Linked DNA regions of Thermogutta terrifontis. The protein of the gene in region 1 binds, or shares a complex with, the protein of each later gene. Links are inferred from orthologs where the notes say so. Each region holds a gene or a part of one and is shown in the gene's direction. Other genes may lie near its edges.

Evidence for each region.
Region 2: the proteins of tsaD (region 1) and tsaE are in contact, whole or in part, in a crystal structure (PDB 6N9A), measured with the Thermotoga maritima proteins. The link is inferred for Thermogutta terrifontis from one-to-one orthologs. Residues at the interface, in WP_004082750.1 of Thermotoga maritima: Cys10, Asp11, Arg49, His50, Leu82, Gly84, Gly135, Gly136, Glu154, Thr155, Leu156, Asp157, Asp158, Ser159, Glu162, Asp165, Lys166, Arg169, Leu170, Tyr175, Lys213, Thr214, Leu217, Tyr218, Gln221, Arg222, Asn324; in WP_004082108.1 of Thermotoga maritima: Leu37, Gly38, Lys46, Lys57, Val59, Lys60, Ser61, Thr63, Phe64, Thr65, Leu66, Met67, Val69, Pro71, Tyr82, Arg83, Leu84, Asp86, Asp88, Phe89, Asp93, Ile128, Asp130, Glu131, Arg134.

What each region holds. Positions count from the first base shown.
Region 1 is NZ_CP018477.1:3,777,171-3,793,053, forward strand. Bases 5,960-8,730 are described here. They hold tsaD (tRNA (adenosine(37)-N6)-threonylcarbamoyltransferase complex transferase subunit TsaD), read left to right. Parts: upstream 5,960-6,707; coding sequence 6,708-7,754; downstream 7,755-8,730. Other genes in these bases: THTE_RS14050 (ATP-dependent helicase), read right to left, coding at 5,960-6,539; THTE_RS14060 (Dabb family protein), read right to left, coding at 7,865-8,272; THTE_RS14065 (sulfatase), read right to left, coding at 8,397-8,730. Outside these bases: THTE_RS14025 (SDR family NAD(P)-dependent oxidoreductase), read left to right, coding at 1-582; THTE_RS14030 (hypothetical protein), read left to right, coding at 735-1,436; THTE_RS14035 (tetratricopeptide repeat protein), read left to right, coding at 1,602-2,639; THTE_RS14040 (SGNH/GDSL hydrolase family protein), read right to left, coding at 2,633-3,412; more of THTE_RS14050, read right to left, coding at 4,518-5,959; more of THTE_RS14065, read right to left, coding at 8,731-9,815; THTE_RS14070 (right-handed parallel beta-helix repeat-containing protein), read right to left, coding at 9,884-11,749; THTE_RS14075 (NAD-dependent epimerase/dehydratase family protein), read right to left, coding at 11,863-12,837; gyrA (DNA gyrase subunit A), read right to left, coding at 13,115-15,883.
Region 2 is NZ_CP018477.1:1,363,681-1,370,596, reverse strand. Bases 1-2,787 are described here. They hold tsaE (tRNA (adenosine(37)-N6)-threonylcarbamoyltransferase complex ATPase subunit type 1 TsaE), read left to right. Parts: upstream 1-1,028; coding sequence 1,029-1,547; downstream 1,548-2,787. Other genes in these bases: THTE_RS05125 (hypothetical protein), read right to left, coding at 2,531-2,787; THTE_RS17880 (BON domain-containing protein), read left to right, coding at 1,840-2,649; thiL (thiamine-phosphate kinase), read left to right, coding at 29-949. Outside these bases: more of THTE_RS05125, read right to left, coding at 2,788-3,757; THTE_RS05120 (secretin N-terminal domain-containing protein), read right to left, coding at 3,816-6,916. UniProt on the Escherichia coli protein: Required for the formation of a threonylcarbamoyl group on adenosine at position 37 (t(6)A37) in tRNAs that read codons beginning with adenine.

The sequences.
Region 1 (15,883 bases):
CCTCTCGTTCGCCGAGAGGCGGTGAACTTCGCGGCCAGGAAGCTCGGCGCGATTGATTTACTGGTCAATAATGCCGGTACGGGTGCCCTCGGCCGTTTCGAGGATACACCTCCGGAAATCCTCCGCCAGGTTATGGAGCTCAATTTCTTCGCCCCCGTGGAAATCACCTATTATGCCCTACCGCTTCTCAAAAAGGGTCAGCGCCCGATCGTTGTCAATGTGAGCTCCATTCTGGGCCATCGAGGCATTCCCTGGAGGGCCTACTACTGTGCAAGCAAGTTCGCTCTCCACGGTTTCAGCGAATCAATCCGCGCAGAATTGTCGCGACACGGAATTGATGTGCTCGTAGTCAGTCCCGGCCGAACGCGCACGGAACTGTTCGACGGTCCCCTCGAAAAGGGTAAAGAACCGGCCTGGCCGGAACCGGCACCCGTGTCACCTGAGTATGTTGCGCGGCGCATGGTCCGGGCCATCATAAAAGGCAAGGCCGAAATCATCCCTCACCCGTGGGGAAAGGGAATGGTCCTATTAAGTAGATTGGCACCGCGCCTGATGGACTGGATCTTAAAACGGTACGCCTAAGATCGGCATTTCTTCATTCATCCCTCTCATTTAGCGCATAACAGCAATTTTGATTGCATTAACCCGCCTGACTAAACTATTTAGTAGAACCAGATTGGCTGTTTTCGCAGAGTTAAACCGTCTCACTTATCACGTATCGCGGGTACTAGAACATGCTTCGCCACCGTTTGAGAATTATGGGAATCGGATTTCTTGTCTTCGCCGGGCTGGGAATTGCCGCGTGGCTTGCGTTGGGCGAGGCAGATCAGCCGCCTGCCCACCAGCGAAAGTCGGCCAAATCTCCTAGAACTATCTCTTCCCACCAGCCTCAGCAGCTTGCCAGACAAGGTAACCAGGATCAGCGCGAAAAAGCCGACAATCAAGTGCAAACGGAGATTGTGCGTCGGCTCCTCAAGGCGCTGGATGACCTCCCCAACGTCAATCCGGAGGAGAAACGAGAGCTGCGTCGAATACTCCTTGATTCCGACAACCAGCTCGCCCAGGCTCTGAAGTCCCCTCAGTCGCCGCAGGTGAACCGGAAACAACCGGCCGAGCCCCAGAAATCCCCACAAGATGGGAGCAAAATGCCGCCTACGGAAGGCCCACGCTCGCCGCTTATTAAGGCTTTGCTCGACCTGCTGGACAATACTCCAGAAGACAATATTGCGGAGCGAAATTCCCAGGAAAAAGATACTCTCCGGGAGAACCTCTTGCAGGCCGACAAAATTCTCGCCCAACACACAGGCCAATCCGCAGTGAACCGAATAAAAGCGGCGAATCGGAAACCGGTTGTTCCTCGCGTCTTCAATCCGCCGCGCAAAACGCCGGGGCAGCCCCCTCAACAGGACAGTGAAACTGAGAAGACGCCACGCTGACAGAGGGCCGAATCACTGAAAAGACATTGTGTCAAGGCGAAGTACCGCTCTTTTCGATAAAGTTCATACAGTCGGCCGATGAGGGCGAGTTTGTGACGGTCGACTTTGATTTGACCAGTTCGGGCGCACGACAGAAGGCCCCTTCGGAGGAAACGGTTCACGTTTATGACAAGGACCGGCCGGAATATCGGAGCATGGAGGGTCGTCACGGGCCTGGTGATTGCTGGCGCTCTTACGTGGTGCGGGTGTCGCTCCTATCCCTGGTCTCCGGAAAGCATGACAGGCAGCCGCCAGGGACCGAGTTCCGGTCTTGCCAACCAGGCCTCCCGAAACGCAGCGCCTGATCAGGTTTCGTCTCCCAAACAACCAAAAAAGAATCCTCAGCAGGACGCCGAATACGCAGCTCAGCTTGCAAAGGCCCGGACCCTAGAGCGTGCCGGAAAACTCGACGCCGCTCGGGAAATCTACGAACGCCTGATTGTCTGGGCTCCCGATCGGTACGAGGCATACCATCGTCTCGCCGTCGTCTGTGATCGGCAGCAAAGGTTTCTGGAAGCCGAATCACTCTATGCACAGGCTATTCGGCTCAATCCGAAAGACCCGGATCTGTTTAACGACCTGGGCTACTGCTACCTGTTGCAGGGCAAACTCGACAAGGCCGAACGGGCACTGCTCAAAGCGGTGGGGATCTCCCCTGCTAACGAGCGCTACCGCAACAATCTGGGGCTTGTTTACGGCTATCAGGGCCGCTATCAGGAAGCTCTAGACCAGTTCCGCCGGGGCGGGAGCGAGGCTGATGCATGGTACAATCTGGCCTATGTCCAGTGGGTCCGGACTGAGGTAGACGCAGCACGACAATCACTGGAGAAAGCGCTCGCCATCAATCCAGGTCATGAGCTGGCCAGGGAAACCCTTGTGCGACTCTCTACAGGTCAATCGTTCTTCCCAGATGATGCAATCGCCAGTCGTTCCTGGCAACCGTACCAGAACGCACCTGAGACGATTGCCGGTTCAGACGTGCCGACGCCGAGCGACGATGTCAAACAGGCTGCCTTTCAGGCGTCTTCGGGCACACTTCGACTTGGTCTCAGGGATCGCCCGAGCACCCAGACCCAGCTCGACGTCGCGCGCTCATCCTGGGCGCAACGCGTTCGGGAACAATCACACGTTTTATCCCCGCCGGACGGTGAGAGCCTTTATTGAATAGGCGAGGGAGCAAAGAATTTCTCGAGAATTCTACCGAGGATCGCCTCGCCCCTCGCATTCGCATGAACGATATCCCGCTTAAACCAGTGGATATCTTCGCCGCACGTTCGGATGTACTGCCCCCACGGTCCCGTCATGTCCAGAAAACCCGTCTTTTCTTCCTCAGCAAGTCTTTTCAAGCGTGTGCGAAAACTGTCACCGTCTGAAGGAACCTCGAAAGTCCACTCGGGATCCACACGCGGGTCCTTGTGTCCGAAACAGGGCGTCATAAGAAGAATATCAGGGTCGGGCTCCAACTCAGCTCGAACCCAGCGAATGACTTCTCGCACCGATTCGACATCCTCGCGATGGCTGATCCCCCCGATCATGAGCAGATCGGGGTGATACTTGAGAACGTATTCTTGAAGCTGGGCAGGGTCTTTGTAGTACCAGCATCCTGTGCTGCCGCGGACGGACGTGATCTTTTCAATACGAGCGCCTGGATAGTGGCGCTCGACAAGCTTTTCCCATGCAGAACGACTTGTATCGTTGACGATGCTGTCCCCGAGCATGACCACCCGGAGGGTGCCGCCACGTCGCAGAATGTCGATCGTTCGATTCAAGTGCCGCCAACGGTCGGCCGGAGGCGTCCACTGCAATGGAGTCATCTCGCTATAAATGAAATCGATGCGCTCGAGCACCGGATCCTTGGGCTTTCCCGCCTCCTCTGCTACCGTGAGCGTACCCCAGCAGCCGATCAAAGCCAAAAAGAACAATGCTTTTCGGATCATCGTCGCACCTCCAAGATCTCGGGCACAATTGAGCCGCCAAATTCCGTCGACCGCACCGTCAGTGGTGACGTCGGCGTGCTACGCTTCGCCAAGGTTAGCCAGTCTGCCGACTGGACGCTAGTGGGCCGACATGAAACAGCGGATCAGCTCAGAGGTTTCCCGCTCGCGACGTACTGGGCCAGACCCCGAGCCATCTTCATTTTTGCAAAACCTGTGACATGCCGCGAGCGCAAAGTGCTGGCGGGGCAACTCATGAATTGCTCCTACCGGTGGCGTCGCCGGGGTGGGAATGGCCCTTCAGACTCGCGCATGATTCGGATGCAACCGGTATGCTTGCTCGGTGTGCAACCCGGGCCTATGGGAGGGACGCCTTCCACGGCGTCCGTCGAACACGGACGGGCACACTTGCCATGCCCGGTGTCACTTATGTGAGGTCACAAATCCCGGTAGGGGCAAGTCACCACTGGTAGGGGCAATTCATGAATTGCCCCTACCGAAACGCCATCGATTTGCGACGCGCCGTGTTCTGCCCAGGGCGATTCATGAATCGCCCCTACCATTGAACCCTTGTCGTGCCCACAGAATGAAATGGGTCATCAAGGGTCGAAAACACGGACCTGACAAGCAGGTCCCACCATTGTGTGGATTGGAGGCTCGGGTTTACCCCGACCGGTCATCGTCGTGCGATCCAGGCAAGGTTGTGAAGGCTAAAGCCTTCACCAAAAAGCGGCGATGAATCGCCGCACTCCATGGAGTGCGGGGCTTTAGCCCCGCTTTCCACACGGGACTTTAGTCCCCGCTGAAAGGCAATGGATGATCGAACGTTGACAAACGGACCCGACAAGCGGGTCCCTCCGAGAGGCGGACCCGACAAGCAGGTCCCTCCGAATATGGGCGTGACAAGCACATCCCATTGGGCTGAAGCTTGCTCTTGCCGAAGGGGTTGTCCAGGTCCGTGCCGCTTTCCAGCAGCATAAAAGTGGGCATGATTCAAGCCGTTCCCGTTGCCACGCCGATCGATGTCGTTGGCAAATCCACTGAACGCAGTTGCCGCCATGTCCGGCGTCTCGCCGATCTCCCAGTCCTCGAAGCAGTCCATCCGCCATCAAAGGGCCGTGTTTCGTCGCGCCAGCGTGGGCAGGTCAGCGTCGTCAGCTTCCATCGATTGGGCCGTAATCGACGTGAAGCACTGGGTTGCCTCGGGCGTCAAGAATCGCGATTTAAGAGCGATCCCATAATTCTGCCAGGAAAGGGAGGAAGTTGTGTAATAACTCTGGGGGTAGCAGACATACAGATAGCGTTTGGCCCGGGTGACCGCCACATAAAACAAACGGCGTTCCTCTTCGATCGACTCAGGCGAGCCTGTCGCCATATCGGATGGAATGTTTCCGTCCGTGGCATTGATGATGAACACCACGTCCCATTCAAGCCCCTTTGCCGAATGGATGGTACTGAGGACCAAGTAGTCATCGTTCAAATCCGGGTTAGCAGCGAAATCCTGCGTGGAATTCGGGGGATCCAGGGCAATCTGCGCCAGAAAAGTTTGTCGGTCTTTGAATCGGCTTGCGATCTGTTCCAACTGTTCCAAATCCTTGGCTCGCGGGATCGGATTATCGTAAAGCACAGGGAGCAATGGCTCATAGAACACCCGAATTTGATGGAGCTGGGCCGGGAGCGTGGCTTTTCCCTCAGCCAGGTGGAGCATCAATTGGACGAACTGTGGCCAGATGTCGGCTGCGGTGGGGCTTGGAGTGATTTCCTGCCACGGGTCAAAATGCCCGCCGTTTACAGAGCAAGCTGCGAGAAGTTTTCTCGCTTTGGCCGGACCGATCCCCGGCAAAAGACAGAGCACCCGCATCCCGGCCACCAGGTCGCGTGGATTCTCCGCCAGCCGCAGGAAGGCGAGCGCGTCTTTTATATGGGCGGCCTCCAGAAACTTAAGCCCACCGTATTTGTGGTAGGGGATGCCCCGTCGCGTCAGTTCGGCTTCCAGTGGCAAACTGTGGTGCGATGCCCGGAACAGCACGGCCTGATGTCTAAGCAGCGTCCCCTGGTTGTGATGCTCCAGAATACGCCGAATGACGAACTGAGCCTGCTCGTATTCATCGAGGGCGGCGACCAACCAGGGTTTCTCGCCCGTTTTCTTCTCGGACCAGAGATTCTTTGTGAATTTCTCCTTGGCAGGCCGGATGATAGCATTCGCCGCCGTCAGTATTGGCATCGTGCTTCGATAATTCTGCTCCAGGGTGACAATCCGCGCGTTGGGATACTGCTTGGGAAATTCCAGGATGTTCTTGATAGATGCGCCCCGAAACGAGTAAATGGCCTGTGCGTCATCACCCACCACAGTCACGCCGTCGCCTGTCGGGGCCAGCCGATAGAGGATGTTGGCCTGGATGATGTTCGTATCCTGATATTCATCCACAAGAATTGCCCGAAAACGTTTGCGGATTTCGCTGCCGACCGATTCCTTGTTGAGGAGTTCGAGCCACGCGAGGAGGAGATCGTCATAGTCCAGGGTGGCCGACTCCTTCTTTCTGGCTGTGTATTCGCGAAACAGCCGATCAAGTTCATCATGCCACTCTTTGCACCATGGGAAGAACTCGGCGAGAACCTGGCGTAAGGGAAGACACGTATTCACCATGCGGCTGTAGATATCGGCGCAGGTTCCCTTCTTGGGAAAGCGTCGGTCTGTCGTGGCCAGCTTCAAGTCGGTTCGAATGACATTAATAAAATCTTCGGCGTCAGATCGATCCAGGACGGTGAAACCGGGCGGCAGCCCCAGTTCTTCCCCGAACATCCGCAGAAACCGCAGGCCGATGGCATGAAACGTGCCCCCCCAGATTCTCGTGGCAAGATTTCCTGGAAGTTGCGTTCCCGACAGTCTGGAGAGAATAGTTTCGACGCGTCGGACCATCTCTTCGGCGGCCCGTCTTGTGAATGTCAGGAGCATGATTGTGTGAGGGGGGACGTTGTGCGCCACCAGCCATGCGACGCGATGCACGATGGTGGCCGTCTTCCCTGTTCCCGCCCCGGCCACGATAAGCAGTGGATCCGTCCCGTGGGTCACAGCCTCCTGCTGCCGGGGATTGAGGGGCTTCAGGATAAGATCCTCAAGTGAACTCACGGACATGGCTCTCCTCCGTGAACTTTGAAACGCACCTATGCCGACGTTACAGGGAGAAGGAAGACGGATCCTCCACCACAGCATCCGCTCGGGCCGCCCTGAACTCAGTATAATGATTATACAAAAGTTTGACGTTCACGAGAGCATAAACTGGGTAGGATAGATAACATGCCCGTTTTCCTCACAATCGAAACGACCTGCGACGAAACTGCAGCGGCCCTGGTCACGGATCAGTTGGAGGTGCTTGCCTCCGTCGTGGCCTCGCAGGATAAGCTCCACCAACAATACGGGGGCGTAGTTCCCGAAATTGCCTCTCGTGCCCATGTGGAGCGAATTCTCCCAGTGATCCACGAGACCGTGCAGAGGGCGGGAATCAGTCTGGCCGACATTGACGCGGTGGCCGTTGCTTACACCCCCGGCCTGGCAGGCTCCCTGCTTGTTGGGGTTACCGCTGCCAAAACCCTGGCGTTGGCTCTGGGAAAGCCTCTTATTGGAATCAATCACCTTCAGGCCCACATCTATGCATGTCGAATGGCGGCTGGGAGGGACGTGTTTCCCTGTGTAGGACTGGTGATCAGCGGGGGCCATACATGCCTCTACCGTTGCCGGGATCCGCTGGATTTCGAGCTGCTGGGAACGACCATTGACGATGCAGCCGGCGAAGCCTTTGACAAAGTGGCGGTCATGCTGGGGTTACCCTACCCGGGTGGCCCGTCCATCCAGAAGGCGGCAGAAAAAGGAGATCCCCACAAATATGCCTTCCCAAGGGCCCTGCTCGACGATCCTAATACACTCGACTTCAGTTTTAGCGGATTGAAAACCGCCGTCCGATACGCCATTACCGGGCCGGGACGGCATGATCCTTCGCAGGTCAAACTTTCGGACCAGGAGGTGGCAGACCTGGCGGCCTCATTTCAGGAAGCGGTGGTGGATTGCCTAGTGGGCAAAAGTTTTCGCGCCCTGGAAATAACCGGCTTCCACAGATTGTGCGTGGGTGGGGGTGTGGCTGCCAACAAGCGGCTGCGAACGCGATTGGAGGAAGAAGCGGCACGGAGGAATGTGGACCTGGTGATCGCTCCCCTCAAACTCTGTACGGATAACGCTGTGATGGGAGCGATCGCTGTGGAAAAATGGAAGGCCGGTGTCTTCGACGATCTTTATTTGGACGCCGAACCGGGGGTCGTTCGCAGATCATCCGCCCTGATTCACGGGTGAGAGATCCAGTCACCCTTGGGATGGAAAGGCCACTCGCGCGGAACGTCAGCGGCTCACCTCACGCGGCGAGCTACAATGTTCGCCGGGCTCCCACCGAGAGGTCTTAACCTTTACTCGCGGACGATGTAATCAATCACAAGTACCTTGTCGAGATACTGACCCACCATTTTGGCGAACGCCTGATGCTCGGGATGGGGCAAATAGGCGTCGCGATCTTTTTCACTCTTGAAAGTCAAAATGAAGCAATGAGTGAATCCCTGCGAGAGGTTTTCCGTGCTGCAATCCGTACCCCACTCAAACCCGGCGATCTGCGGGATCTTCTTCGGCAGCGTGGCGAAGGCCTTTTCAACTTTCTCAATGTCAGCCTTCGACGTTCCCTCTTTGAATTTAAACAATACGACATGCCGTAGCTGTCCGGCATGGGAATATTTTTCCTCGGAGATCGCGGAAGATTTCCACACTGTCAGAGCGCTCAACAGAATGGCCACAAGAACCAACCCAACAGTGAGCCGTTTCATGGTTTCCTCCTTTTCTTAAGAACCTGTTCAAAAGTGTGCAACGGATCTGGTTCCGAACTTATTAATGGCCTGATCTGTTTCGTTTTATAATTGTGCAACAATTCATTTCATCGTGCGAGTATAGCTATTTATTCCGCTTGGGAAGGAGCTTGCTGAGTTCGACCATAACCTGAGCATACTGCGGATCGTTGGCGAGATTCCGCATCTCTTGGGGATCGGCCTCATGGTCGTACAGTTCCTTCCCCTGATTTCCGTCATCCCATTCCGTGTAGCGCCAACGGGCAGTGCGGACTGTATATCCAAAGACGATTTGCTTTTGCACGGTGCGCGTGACCTGGGTGATCGCGACCTGTTTTCCGGGAAGATCGGGATTGTTGAGAATGGAAACCAGGCTTGTGCCATCGAGGTTGGCCGGTGGTTGGAAGCCACAAAGTTCAGCCAGGGTTGGATAAAGGTCCACCATCTCGACAATCGCCCGGGTAGACTTACCAGCATGCTTCGTGCCGGGGACTGCAATCAACAGGGGCACGCGCGTGGATTCCTCGAACAGGGTGCGCTTCTGCCACAGGCCGTGTTCGTGCATGTGGTACCCGTGATCGCTTGTCATGACAATAATCGTATTATTCCGCAAGTGGAGCCGTTCCACAGCATCTAAAACGCGACCGAGTTGGGCGTCCATGAAGGTGATCGCCGCGTAATAGGCCTGGATTGCCTGCTTCTTCAGATTCTCATCCATCGCCGCTTCTTCTTTTTTCAATGTAACGGCAAGTTTGGGAATAGTGTCGAAGTAACCGGGCGGAATACTGGGCACAATAATCTTATCGAGAGGATAAAGATCGAAATATTTCCTTGGCGCGACATAGGGAGTATGGGGCCGATAAAATCCGACTGCTAAAAAGAATCGCTCATTCTGATGCTTTTCGAGTAGTTTGATGGCCTCCGTGGCACCGATGCCGTCTGTTTGTTCCTCATCCGTGCCGTCGGCAGCAAGCCAGCTCAGTGTGCCGCCGAATTGTCCAGGAATAAGACTGAATATTTTTGCCTCTTCGTCTTTGTCTCGCCCCCGCGGATTGACCACCAGGTCCCAGGATTGAGGATCATCAAGGCCACTTGTACCGATCTGCGTCGGTACGCCGTAATGGAAAATCTTGCCGACCCGGGCGGTGAAATACCCCTTTCTGCGGAAAAACTCCGGAAGGGTCACGCATTCCGGAATATTCTCGCGAAAATGAACGCTGTTGTCATAAACACGCGTGCGATCAGGTCGCATGCCTGTTAAGAACGATGCTCGGCTGGGATTGCAAAGCGGGAACTGACAGTAAGCACGCTCGAATCGCAAACCCCAGCGAGCCACTCGATCCACGTTGGGTGATTTGACAAGCTGATGACCGTACGTCGCCAGGTTCGTATTGAGGTCATCGGAGATAATAAACAGAACGTTATATCGCCCGGACTGAGCAGCCTCGCCTGCCTGCATGAGGGCGTACGGGCCACACAGTGCCAGAATCAGGCTTAACATGCAAGTGAAACCTGAGTAACGCATCGCCTCCTCCTTTTTAATCGTGTAAGTGATACCGTTACGGTGGCACTCTTTCCAATCGCCGACTTTAATCATTGGGAGCGGGGGTCAGTGGCCACTGTTTTTCGAGGACCAGCCGAGCTTTTGACCTCGTCAGGTGGTTCCCAGTGTTGAGCTTCTATCACATGCTCATCCTCAAATCGCAGTGTTTTCGGGTCTGTCCGGTTGTAACGATATGGCGGTACCCCGGGTTGGCAGACGAGTGTATTCCGGCGCAAGGTGACCTCGAGAGCTTTATGGAATCGAATCGGGCTGCGCCCAACATTGTAAATGGTTTGTCCCTCGACAAGAATGTCACTGCTTCCTTCATCCATAAAGATGCCGTTACTCTCCGCACCGTCTTCGTTGGGGGGAATATCATGGATTAAATTACTGACAAGCCGGGTTCCCGGCTGCCGTCCGAGAGTATAAATCCCTCCACCGTCGTGAAGAATGAGCATGCAGTGATGAATATGATTCGCGCGAATAATGTGATCGCGGCAGCCGGTCGGCTGATCATTCCAGCTCCAACCCACCGATATTCCCGTGTAAGGTAGCTCAGCCACCTCGTTATGCTCGATAACATTTCCGGCAGAAATGCCGATCCAGATGCCAACGGCCTCAAGGAATTGCACGCCACATTCGCGCACGACGGAATCTTCAACATGGATGCCGTAGGTGCATCCGGTGTTAAAGGGTGAAGTCCATTTGGGTGAGGCATCCTTGAGCGGGCGAGTGATTGTTTCCCCAATATTGAGACCATTGCCCGATATATCCTGAAAAACGCACCGGCGAACAATCCCGTGGCAGCACTCACGGCGAAACCACAGACCGGAACCGCCCAGATGGCGAAACGAACAATCAGCGAATTCGCAACTGTCAGCCAGGTCCAGAGTAACGGCCGCCGGCATCATTTCTCGAGCCGCTGACTGAGGATCCCTGCGTGGCTCATAGATGGTTGCCTGACCGGCCGCGTAGCCAGCATCCGGCAGATCGAAACGGCAGTGTTCGAAGGCGATTCCCTCCCAGTGAACATTCTGTACCAGTGTGCCGCTCGAAACGTCACCCGTAATGTGTACAAGCGTTTCCAAAACTGGTACAACTGTCTCGATGGTCTCCAGAGTCTCACCAGGCCGGGGGAGATACATGATCACGCCTTTTTCCGTGTCAAGCCGCCACTCACCCGCTTGATCGAGCATACGCTCGCCGTTTTCGAGGAAATAACGGGCGTGCGGCCAGTGACCAATCTCGTAATGAGGTGCCGAGCAGCCGACCCTCTGGGCAAAAACAACCTGTAAAGTTTGAGGATCAAACGACAGAATCCTGACGCGGGAAGTGGACCAGTCATGGAGATAGACGAATTCACTGCCCGCGATATTGCCATCAAACGCCCATGCATCTTCGGGACGAATGAACAAACTCGTCCTTTTGTCGGGGCCTGGCCGATCGATCCGGAAAAAACCGCGGTTCGGAGTTCGCGCACGAACCGCCCTGCGCCCATTGACAAAGAGCTCCCTCGCCAAGAGAGGTTGGTTGTTGACGGAGGGAATGGCCACTTCCCAGTGCTGAGCCACTTGTTTCCAGCCAGTGAGAAGCCGACCTCCGCTCAAGATCACTTTACCGGGATTTGCTGCGATAAAGCGGAGATGGCCAGGTCCGGGATTTTCAGCGGATGTGATAAAAAGGGGACGGTCTAAACGATAGACGCCGTCATGGAGCACTATTTGGATATCAATGTTCGGGCCTCGCTCTCTCCGAATGGTTTGCACAAGTTCAATCGCCCGCTGCAGTGATGCGATGGGTTGCTCAACAGTCCCCAGTGATGAATCGCGCCCACGGGGCGAGACGTGAATTTCAACCACGCTATTGGAGGCCTGGACGATGCCAACGACCAGAGCCTGCAGAATTGCGAGTGACATACACGCCCAGGAATAAAACCTTGGTGATCGAAGAATAATGCCAGTATATTTCCTTGCCGGGATCATTTTGGTCCTCTATCACTCAACTAAGCGACTGTCGATGGTGAACGAGTTTAATGTTTTACGGATGAATTCCTTTTATAATGGGTAAGCCACCACTGGTAGGTGTCGTTCACGGTTATTTCAAGGGGGGTTTCCGGTTTCCAGCCGGTCGTCTGAGCAAGCTTGTCAATTCGTGCGATCGGATCATACTTAAGACCGGGGCGTATTTCAATCACCGGCCGAGCAGGATCGGCCAGCCCCTGAAGAATTCGAAAAACCTCGCCACTGGTGCGGGGAACCCCGGAGCCCACCAGATAAATCTCGCCCGGCTGGCCCCTCTCAGCCAGGAGACGGTACGCGCGAACCACATCGCGGACGTCACAAAGATCGATTACTGCCTGAAGCGTGTGAATCTTAACAGGCGAGTCTCCTCGCGCGAACTGGGCAGCCCAGGCGGGTAACATCATTTTTTCCGATTGACCAGGCCCCGTATGCGGAAATGCCCGCGCGATGATCACAGGTAGCTTCTGGCTGTGATATGCTTCCAGCAGGATTTCTTCGGCCGCAAGCTTTGTTTGCCCATAGGGGTTACGGGGCTGCACAGGATAAGTTTCATCAACAAAGGTGATTCCGTCCTGCGGCACGCAATAAACGTGACTGGTGCTGGCAAAAATGACTCGGGGCACTTCTGAAAGACAAAGGGCAAGCTCTACAAGCCGGCGTGTTCCTTCGACGTTGACTGCCCACGCGACGTCGGTCGGCTCGCTGTTCCCGCACATTTCCGGCACCGAAATCGCCGCAAGGTGGTAAATCACAGTTGGGCGAAAAGTTACCAGAAAATCAACGACACCACGTGGAGGGCCGCTGGAATTCGCAAGGTCCCAAATCAGCAGGTTTCTTGATTCAGGAAGTTGACCCCAAAAGGCCGAGCCTTCTGGCCATGTGTTGGCGATGCCTGCGACTTCATCGCCCTGGCACCTCAGGTACTGACACAAGTGCCGCCCGACAAACCCCGTAATTCCTGTGATTAGAGCACGCTCGGCCATCCTTTGCTCCCACATTTGCCCACCATATCATCGTCGCTGACAGAACAACCATGAGTGTACGTAGGGGGGAGAAGGTGGACAAGCGTCAGGCGAACCCCACCGGGAAAAGAGAAGGCCAGAAGTCGGTCTGTGATGGTAGGCTTCAATCGAAGGCCGATCCGCGTCTGGTTTCTCCACCGATCGTAAATTCGCCTCGCCGGTGAGCCTGATTAAGATCACGGCCGATCGTGTTGGCCAATCTCATTCTTGCGATGGTTGTTCAACCATGTGTGAAAGGTTATTCGCGGTTGTCGGCAGAGTTTCCCGGTTCGGCGGGGATCCGCTTGACTGCCACCACGGTGTCCCCTTCGTCCAGTGTCATCAAACGGACGCCCTTTGTGTTCCGACCGACGAGCCGAATCTCGCTGACCCGCAACCTCTGCGTCTTGCCCTTGGCCGTCATCATGAGAATCTCGTCGTCCTCATGAACGACGGCCACTCCCACGACGGGGCCGTTTCGGGCGTCCGTCTTGATGTCGCGAATCCCCTTGCCGCCGCGGCGTTGCGTCCGGTAATAGAACTGAGAGCCGACCTCTCCCTCCTCGGCTTCCTCGCTTTCGTCTGCTTCTGGCTCTTCGACGGAGGTTTCTTCCTCCGGTACTTCCTCGTCCGACGCAGTTGCTTCCGTTTCGTCCTCGGGCTTCTCTATTTCCTCGTCAGCGACAGGGCCCGCGGTGCTCGCTCCAATGGGAGTGCGTTTGCCGTAACCGTGGGCACACACTGTGAGCAGGCATGCATCCGGCTCAGCAACCACGAGACCGACCACCCGATCATCCCCAATGAGTGAAATCCCTTTTACGCCCGCCGCGGCTCGACCCATAGGACGGACGTCCGATTCGCGAAACCGGATGGCCATACCTTTTTCGGTAGCCAGGAGCACTTCGTCCCCCTTTTTGGTGACCACAGCTCCGACAAGCTCATCGCCTTCACGCAGTTTGATGGCGATAATCCCGCCGCGAACGGGCCTGCCGTAGGCTGAGAGTGCCGTCTTTTTGACGAGTCCACGGGCTGTTGCAAAAAGAAGGTAATGATCGGGGAGTGAAAAATCTCGCACAGGCCGGCACGCCGCTACCTTTTCGTCCGGCTGCAAGCTGAGGAGGTTGACGATGGCACGTCCCTTGGCATCGCGAGGGAGCTCCGGAAGTTCGTAAACTTTTCGCCAGTGCACGCGACCAAGATTTGTAAAAAACAAAAGATAGTCGTGGGTTCCGGCAAGGAATACGTGCTCGATGGGATCTTCGTCATCCACCCGGGCCCCCTTCAAACCCTTCCCGCCCCTCCGCTGTGCCCGATAAGCTGACACGGGGGTCCGCTTGATATATCCCGCGGAACTGATGGACACGACCATCATCTCGTCGGGAATCAGTTCTTCAATATTAAAAGCCCCCACCTCTTGATCGGAAATTTCCGTGCGGCGCGGATCCCCATACTTATCCTTGATTTCCGTCAATTCCTGTTTAATTATTTCGAGAATATTCTTTTCATCGGAGAGGATTCGATTGTATTCCTTGATATTCTCCAGTAGATTGCGGTGTTCCGAGACGAGCTTTTCCTGCTCAAGATTGACGAGATGGCCCAGCGTCATCCGCAGGATGGCGTCCGCCTGAACAGGAGTAAGGAAGTACTCCTCGGCGATGCCACGCTCTTTCTGGAATTGAGCAAACCCCTCTTCACCCAATGCTCGGGCAAGCATTGCCGCAGGACAGGGGATCGCCATCAGGCGTTCCTTCGCCTGGGCCTGGGTCTCTGAGGTGCGAATGACGCGAATCACTTCATCAATATTGGCGAGAGCCAGCAGGAGCCCCTCGACGGTGTGTTTCCGCTGGCGGGCCTTGGAGAGCAGGTGTTGCGTCTTGCGACGGATGACCGTCACGCGGTGCCGCACGAACTCCTGGAGAAGCTCCTTGAAATTGAGCAGGCGGGGCTTGCCGTCCACGAGGGCCAGCAGATTGATGGAATATGTCTGCTGCAGAGGAGAATATTCATAGAGTTGATTGAGTACGATTTCCGGATCAGCCTCGCGCTTCAATTCCAGAACGATGCGAACGGGTTCTTTCAGGTCACTCTCGTTGCGGATGTTCGCGATTCCAGGTATCTTGCCCTCGGTAACAAGCTCGGCGATCCGTTCTTCAATTTTATCGCGCTGCTGCTGAAAAGGAATTTCTTTAATAATAATGCGATAACGATTATCGCGATATTCTTCAATAACAGCCCGTGCGCGAATAACGATCGTCCCGTGGCCTGTCAAATAACCCTGGCGGATACCTCGGCGACCACAGATAATGCCACCAGTTGGGAAATCAGGACCGGGGACGATTTCCATCAGTTCGTCGATGGTGATCTCGGGATCATCAATCAGCGCGATGAGAGCATCGCAGATCTCGGTGAGATTGTGAGGGGGGATCTCAGTCGACATCCCCACTGCAATTCCGGTCGCTCCGTTCACAAGCAGATTGGGGAACTTGGACGGAAGAACGGTAGGCTCGAGGCGCCGCTCGTCGTATGTGGGGACGAAATCGACCGTGTCCAGGTCCAAATCTTCCAGCATCATCGCCGCGTAAGGCGAAAGCCGGGCCTCTGTGTAACGCATGGCGGCTGGCGGAAGACCGGCGATTGATCCGAAATTCCCCTGCTTGTCAATAAGGACGTAGCGCATATTCCATTCCTGCGCCATCCGGACAAGCGTCGGGTAGATGACACTCTCGCCGTGGGGATGGTAGTTTCCGCTCGTGTCACCGCAGATCTTCGCGCATTTGACCCTCGCGGCACCGGGCGTCAGGTTCAGGTCATTCATCGCCACCAGGATGCGACGCTGCGAGGGTTTGAGACCGTCGCGGACGTCGGGCAACGCCCGGCTGACGATAACACTCATCGCATAGGTGAGGTAGCTCGACTTAAGCTCGTCCTCGATAGGAAGAGGAATCAGGCGGCTACCGTCACCGTTACCGCCGGCTGCACTGCCTTGACTGGCCTGGCCAGTGTTTTCCGCTTCGGGAAGATCCGTTGC
Region 2 (6,916 bases), 2.4 Mb from region 1 along the record:
GATTGCATTCCGGATTGAGTGACGGTTTATGGAATTCGAGCTGATTAACTTTTTCCGTCAACGGATACCCAAATATCCCTGCGTCCGCGTCGGAATCGGGGATGACGCCGCGGTGATCGACCTTGACATCCAGCAATGCGTCATCACGACGGACGTTCTCATGGACGGGGTGGATTTCATCAGCAGTCAGACCTCGCCGGAGCAAATCGGGCGGAAGGCCCTTGCCGTCAACCTCAGTGATCTCGCCGCTATGGCGGCTTCTCCGAAGGCTTGCGTGGTGGGGCTCGTTCTGCCGCAAAAGGGCGGAATGGAACTGGCGAAGCGACTTTATGAGGGCCTGCTCCCGCTCGCCCGCGACTTTCAAATCGCAGTGGCGGGGGGAGACACAAACAGTTGGGATGGTCCCTTGGTCATCAGTGTCACGGCTCTGGGCCTACCGCCGCCTGGCGGCGTGCTCTCCCGGAGCGGGGCCCGGCCGGGAGACCGCATCATCGTCACGGGCGATTTTGGGGGATCCATACTGGGCAAACATCTGACCTTCACCCCCCGAGTCTGGGAAGCTATTTTCCTGTATCGCTCATATGAGGTCCACGCGGGGATTGACGTCAGTGATGGTCTGGCCCTCGATCTGTGGCGGGTGACCCAGGAAAGCGGGTGTGGGGCCGTTGTTCACGCCGATAGCGTGCCCATATCGGAAGCTGCCTGCCGAATAGTCAAGCTGGAAAAAGGCAAGCAGAAACCGCTTGATCGTGCACTCTACGACGGGGAGGACTTCGAGCTGATCCTGGCCGTCCCGCCTGCCGAGGCGGAACGCATGCTCAGGGATCAGCCCCTTTCCGTTAAACTCACGGACATTGGCGAGTTTGTTGCGGAGAAAGGGCTCTGGTTGGAAAAAGGGAAAAAACGAACAGCTCTTCCGCCCAAGGGCTATGAGCACAAATTCACCTGAGGGGGCGCACAATCGTGATGGACCGCGGATAAGATGGACAGTTTTCCGGCGTGATTTGATGACTTTGTGTTTAAAGCAGATGTCAGACAATCCAGCCACGAAAGCGGACTACATTTTCGTTTCCAACAGTGAGGAAACGACTCGGAAAATCGGCGAGCTTCTGGCGGGGCTGCTCTCACCCCCGTCATTGGTGGGTCTGATTGGACCGCTGGGGTCGGGAAAGACGAGATTTGTGCAAGGGCTGGCCCGCGGGTGTGGAGTGGCCGAGGCGGCCGTCATCAGTCCCACCTTTGTGCTCATTCATGAATACCCCGGTAAGATACCCGTTTTTCATTTTGACGTCTATCGCCTCAAAGACAGCGAAGAATTTCTCGAATTGGGGGTGGAGGAATACCTCCAAAGGCCGGGTATCTGCGTTGTGGAATGGGCGGACAGGGTGGCGGACGTGCTTCCCCCCGATCGGCTGGATGTAGAGCTGAGCATCGTGGATTCGTCCACCCGCCGCGTCATTCTAAGGCCTTTGGGGGAACATTACCGTCAGGTGGCCGGGAAAATGATATCAATTTGGCATCACTACTCTGGAGCAAACAAGTGTTGAGATCAAACTGACAACGCCGAGCACGGGCTCCAAATCCTCGCGCAGTCCTGGGCCGGTCTCGTGGGACGTGCCGGTTGTTTAATCTTATGGGAGTTCCTCCAACGGCTTGGCCATTGCTCGACGATATCTTAGCAGGCTGGAATATGGCCGCTGGGATCACCAAAAGCCGCAAGACGACCAACTAATGCCGTCCGGCGAGGGATTCGACCACGCCGACGGTACGCAATAGGATGAATGGGGGGATAAACTATCACTTGCGACTCCCACCTGGTGGGCTTAGGGAGTAATGGTCATGAAGCGATCCAAACTTTTTGCCACGGCTGTTCTGGGATTTGTCATGCTTTTCGGCGTTATGACCGGATTACCGAGCACCTTCGCACAGACGACGGGGAGTAGCCTCTTTGGCACCTCGCAAACTCTGGGAAGCAGTCTCACGCCGGGCACCAGCACGCGGATTTCCGGGAGCAATCGGGCCAGTACGGGGTTAGGCACCTCAACTTCCATTCCCATTACCAGCGGCCAATTCATGAATATTCAGTCCGTCAACATGGCGGAGCAACTCTTTGGAAGCTCGGATACCTTCGTCGGGGCGGAGGCTTCCGAGGCGTTTAATCCGCTGAGTGTGCAGGGCACCGGGACAAGCCGTTCCGGCATGACTTCCGGGTTGACAAGTCGCGGCTCTCTTTCCACGTTGGGGCGGAGCACCCTGGGCACGTCGCTTCTAGGTGGCAGCAGCCTTTTGGGTTCCAACCGATCCACGCTGGGTTCTCGTACCTCCTCGCGATTTGGAACTGCGGGACGCGGTCGCACGCAACGGGATATTATTCCCTCCGCACTTCGGGTGGGATTCAGCGCCCCGCAACCGGCATCTCAAACGGTGTCGCAGGAATTGACGGCCCTGGTTTCGCGGGTCACCAGCCAGCGATTGGCCAACGGCACTCCGCCCAATATTCAGGTGGCCGTCGAAGGCCGGACGGCGATCCTCAAGGGGACGGTTCCCTCAGCGATTGATCGGCTTGTGCTGGAACGGTTGCTCCTACTGGAGCCGGGAATTGATAAAGTTCAGAACGAACTGGTGGTTGCTGGCCCAACCGGCCAATAAGCGTCCCCGGACTGACGGGAGCTTCCGGCGGGGAGTACGTGAGCGGGCTTCCCGGTGGCGACCAGCGGTGAAATTGACGCTCTCCAGGTCGGGGGGTTCTTTCCCCGTTTGCTTTTGCCTCCTGGTCACTGTTCTGCGATCCTGGGAGCACATTGGCCGGTGACGCGGATTCGAGGGTGGATGATGCCCGGCCCGGGGGCGACGTAACAGATCCATCGTTCTCCGAAATGGTGGGACCGGTTGGACCCACCTGCCCGTGACGCGAAAGGTTCAAAGTTAACGTCTGCATCCGCCGTCGCGCCGTTGCACCGTTGTCAGACTGACCCCGTTCAGCTTCGGGATTGTCCGACGTGGACGAAGCCTTACTTTCCCGGGCAGCCGTCCCAGCGGCCGGGATGACTCCGGCCGATCCACTTGTCCCGCTTTGTGTTGTAGAAGTCGGCACGACCGCACGGTCCTGAACGACCTTGTGTTGAGCCGTGGGTTGCGCTGCTGCCCCATTCTGGCTTGTTTGCCCGGCTAGAAAGGAAGAATCCAAACCGGGGAGGAAAACCCTCGCCTGCTCGCTGACCACCGATGGACCATTTTCCGGAATAAACCGGGCGATGAGGCTGATTCGCTGGGCTTTGGGGGAAAATTCATCCCAGGGAATCAGGATGTTGTAGGACGGTCCCAGTTTGGAGTCCGAGTAAACCTTTTCCAGTTGCTCATTGGTGAAGACAAATTTCCGCACGGGCTTCAGGTTCTCGGGCGGTGGTAAATTGTCGTCAAAGGCATAGACGACCAAGGTTCCCCGTACTTTCATGGGGCGACTCATGTCGGCCGGGTAAAAATAAACGCGACCGCCGAATCCCCGATAAGGGGGGCCGGAACGGCGTTCGATGAGCGCTTCTGTCCAGAACACCACGACGGACTGCACTGGCTTATCGGAAGCCTCCTGCCAGGGAATATTCCGCCGCAGGTCGAACCGCGCGCACCCAACCGCCAAAGCCGGAAGGGCCGCGAGGGTGCAAATCCAGAGCGGCAAATTCCCGGTTTGTGCCCCCGGCTTCTCGCTGACGGTTCCATCCGGGGTTGGGGTTTTGCTTCCTTGCCAATTCCACCGCATATGTGTCGATCTCCGTATCCCGGATTTCCGTTATGCCGACGTCCTTGGATGTGCCGTCCTATCGTCCCGATGGCGATCCCGTTGGGCGTGTTCTTGTAGCACCGGCAGACGCACCAGTTTCCTGCCGAAATGGATTGGAAGGATCGGCCGGGGCACTATCGGAGATATGGCTGACACCCACCTGTTCGGTCGGCGTCCCATAGCCAGGCGTTGGAACGGGAGCTCCCAGGATGGGCGACGGGCTAAACTGGCTTTGTGCATCGTTCATCGGCTGCGTGGGTTGCGCTCCCGAAGGTGCGGGCGTGGGAATCACCTCCTGCCGTTCGGTGCTGGGGGTTGCCGGTGTGGGCATGGGCCCCTGTTCGACGCTGCCTGTAGCGGGCGGGGCCATGCCGTCGTGAAGCGCCACCACATCCGCCAGACACCAGTGCATCCGGGCGGCTTCGATCTGTTTCACACGCTCGATGTCCTCTTCGGATCGGACCACGTGTGGCGTGAGAATAATTAGCAACTCGGACCGCGAGGATTCGTCAATGTCGTAGCGGAAGAAATGTCGCAGGATGGGAATATCACTCAGTCCAGGGATTCTCCGGTTAGTCACCGACCGGCTCTTGGTAATCAGCCCGGCCAGGATGATTGTCTGACCATCGGCCGCGCTGACCGTAGTCTGGGCACGCGTGGTGTTGATTCGCGGCGAGCGAATGACCTGCCCGGCAGCAGAGACCGAAATCGGTATCCCTTCAGACTCGGGACCGACATCGGATTTTTCCGCATTGATCTCCATCACCACCTGACCATCGGGACTGATCCGCGGGCGAACCAGGAGGATCAGACCGGTGTTGGTGAAACTCACGCTGTTCACCTGCACGTTCTGCGTCACAGAAGTTCCGGTAATCGTGGGAACCTGCTGACCAACCTGGACGAAGGCCGGCTGATTGTCCAGGGCCATGACCTGCGGCCGGCTGAGAACGTCCAACCGGCGTTGCTGACGGAGTGCGCGGATCAATACGCTCACCGCTTCGCTGGATGCAGAAAGCACCATACCGCCGAAACCGAGCGTGGAATTCCCACGGCCGACCCCGAAGTTGGAGATCGCCTGGGCACCGACCACATCCGGCGATGGCGCGGAGGTGTTGTTACCCAGCGGACCTGTGCTGTTGAAGAGGAATCCCGGCACCCCGGCAACGCTGCGGTTGAAGAGGATCGGGTCCTGAATACCCAGCTCAATGCCGAACTCGTCCGTGTTGCTCAGTTGCACTTCGGCAATGAGCACCTGGATGAGGACCATGGGCGGCCGCTCATCAAGCCGCGTGATGATTTCCACGATTTGGTCGTAGTATTCCGGCGTGGCGCTGACGATGAGGCTGTTGCTCACCGGCTCCGGAACGATGACGACTTCTTTGCTCAGGAACTCAAACGTGCTGAAGGCATTGACGTTTAACTGGCGGACCTGCCGCTCATTCGTCAGATAGGTGTTGATGGCGCTGGCCACATCGTTGGCCGGGGCATTTTTCAGGCGGAATACCTCCGTCTTTCGCTTGATAATTTCCGATTCGTCAAGCCTGAGGAGAATGGCTTCCACGACGGCCAGATCACCCGCTGATCCGCTGGCGATGATGCTATTGGTCCGCACGTCCACGGCAAATCGCAAGGGAATCAGGGAGCTTTCGCCCTCTTGTGCCCCTGTTCGGTAAGCCGGCTGAGCGGCTGCGCCGGCGGCTCCCGCAGTCACTGTGAGCGTTTGCCCAAACAGGGTCTGCAACATATCGGCCAGGGCCTGGGCATCTCCGTTGACGATCGTGAACACTTTAACCTGGGCTTCCGCCGACGGGAGCCGATCGAGTTCCGCGATAAGAGCGGCAATGAGGGGCATGCTGTCGGAAGGAGCAGACACTACCAGAGCATTGGCACGCACGTCAGCGGTAATCCGCACATCCGTCACGATCCCCGATTCGAGCAACTGTTTGCCTTCGGTATCGACGGTGAGGAACCGCAGCCGGGTGGAGCGGATTTCCTGCTGCTGCTGCTGCCCTGCCGCCTGTGCTGTGGTCACCTGACCGGTCGCCGTCTGTCGAAGCGCTCCTGCCGCGCCTGTGGCTGATATGGCCTGTTGCAGAACCGTGGCCAGTTCACTGGCCAGCGAGTTTTTCAGCGTGAACACGCGGATTTCATTGACCGCCTCGGTGGTGGGCACGTCCAGCTTGGCGATCATTTGCTCGATTTCGAGCATATCCCGAGGAGATGCCTTGACGATCACCGTGTTGGACCGGAAGTCCGACGTGATGAGAATCCTTGTTCCCAAACCTCCTCGGTTCTGATAAAAGGTCGTCAGCCGTTGCTCCACCGTGGTAGCCGAGGCGTGCTTGAGCGGGAACACTTTGAATTCGGTTTCGGGTGAAACAGGCCGATCCAGCTTCCCGATGAGCTCCAGGACGGTGCGAATGGCTTCCTGACGCCCCACCAGAAGAATGGCGTTGGGTTTGACCAGGGCGATCATGGTGATGGGGCCGCGTCGAGCGGCATACACGGCCTGATAAACCTGGTTGAGGATCGTCAACAGGGCCTCGCAGTCCACGTGGCGGAGGAGCACCACGCGGATTTCCGGTTCGGTCTCCACACTGAGTTCTTCGATTTGCCGGATGATCTGCATCACCCGTTCCACGTCCCGCCGATTACCCCGGATCACCAGCACGTCCAGTCCCTCGAGGTATTCAATCTGGACCGGTCCAACAAGACCGCCTCCTCCGGCGGGCGTCTCCGCACCCGGGGCCTGCTCCGCACCGGGGGCCGGTGGTTGCGGCTGTCCTTCGGCGGGCGGCGGCTGGGAGGGCTGCGTCTGACTGGGTTGTGGCGGCTGTGATTGTTCCTGGTTCTCGGGCTGCTCGACTTGAGCAATCAGATTCGTGCCGATATTCTCCGCTTCGGCTTCGCTGGCCGTGGTATTGGCCACGCGAACCGCCCGGGTCAATTGGTGCACACTTTCTGCCTTGGTGGCACTGAGCGGAACAAGCCGCACCGTTCTTGTTTCCGTGTTGGGAGGTCCATCCAGCGCGTGGATGAGCTGGCGGGCAGCAGGCATCGCCCAGGCAGGTCCCCGCACCTGGATGCGATTGGTCTGTCGGTGGAAACTCAGACTGAGCTTTTCCCCGGTCCGCAGCG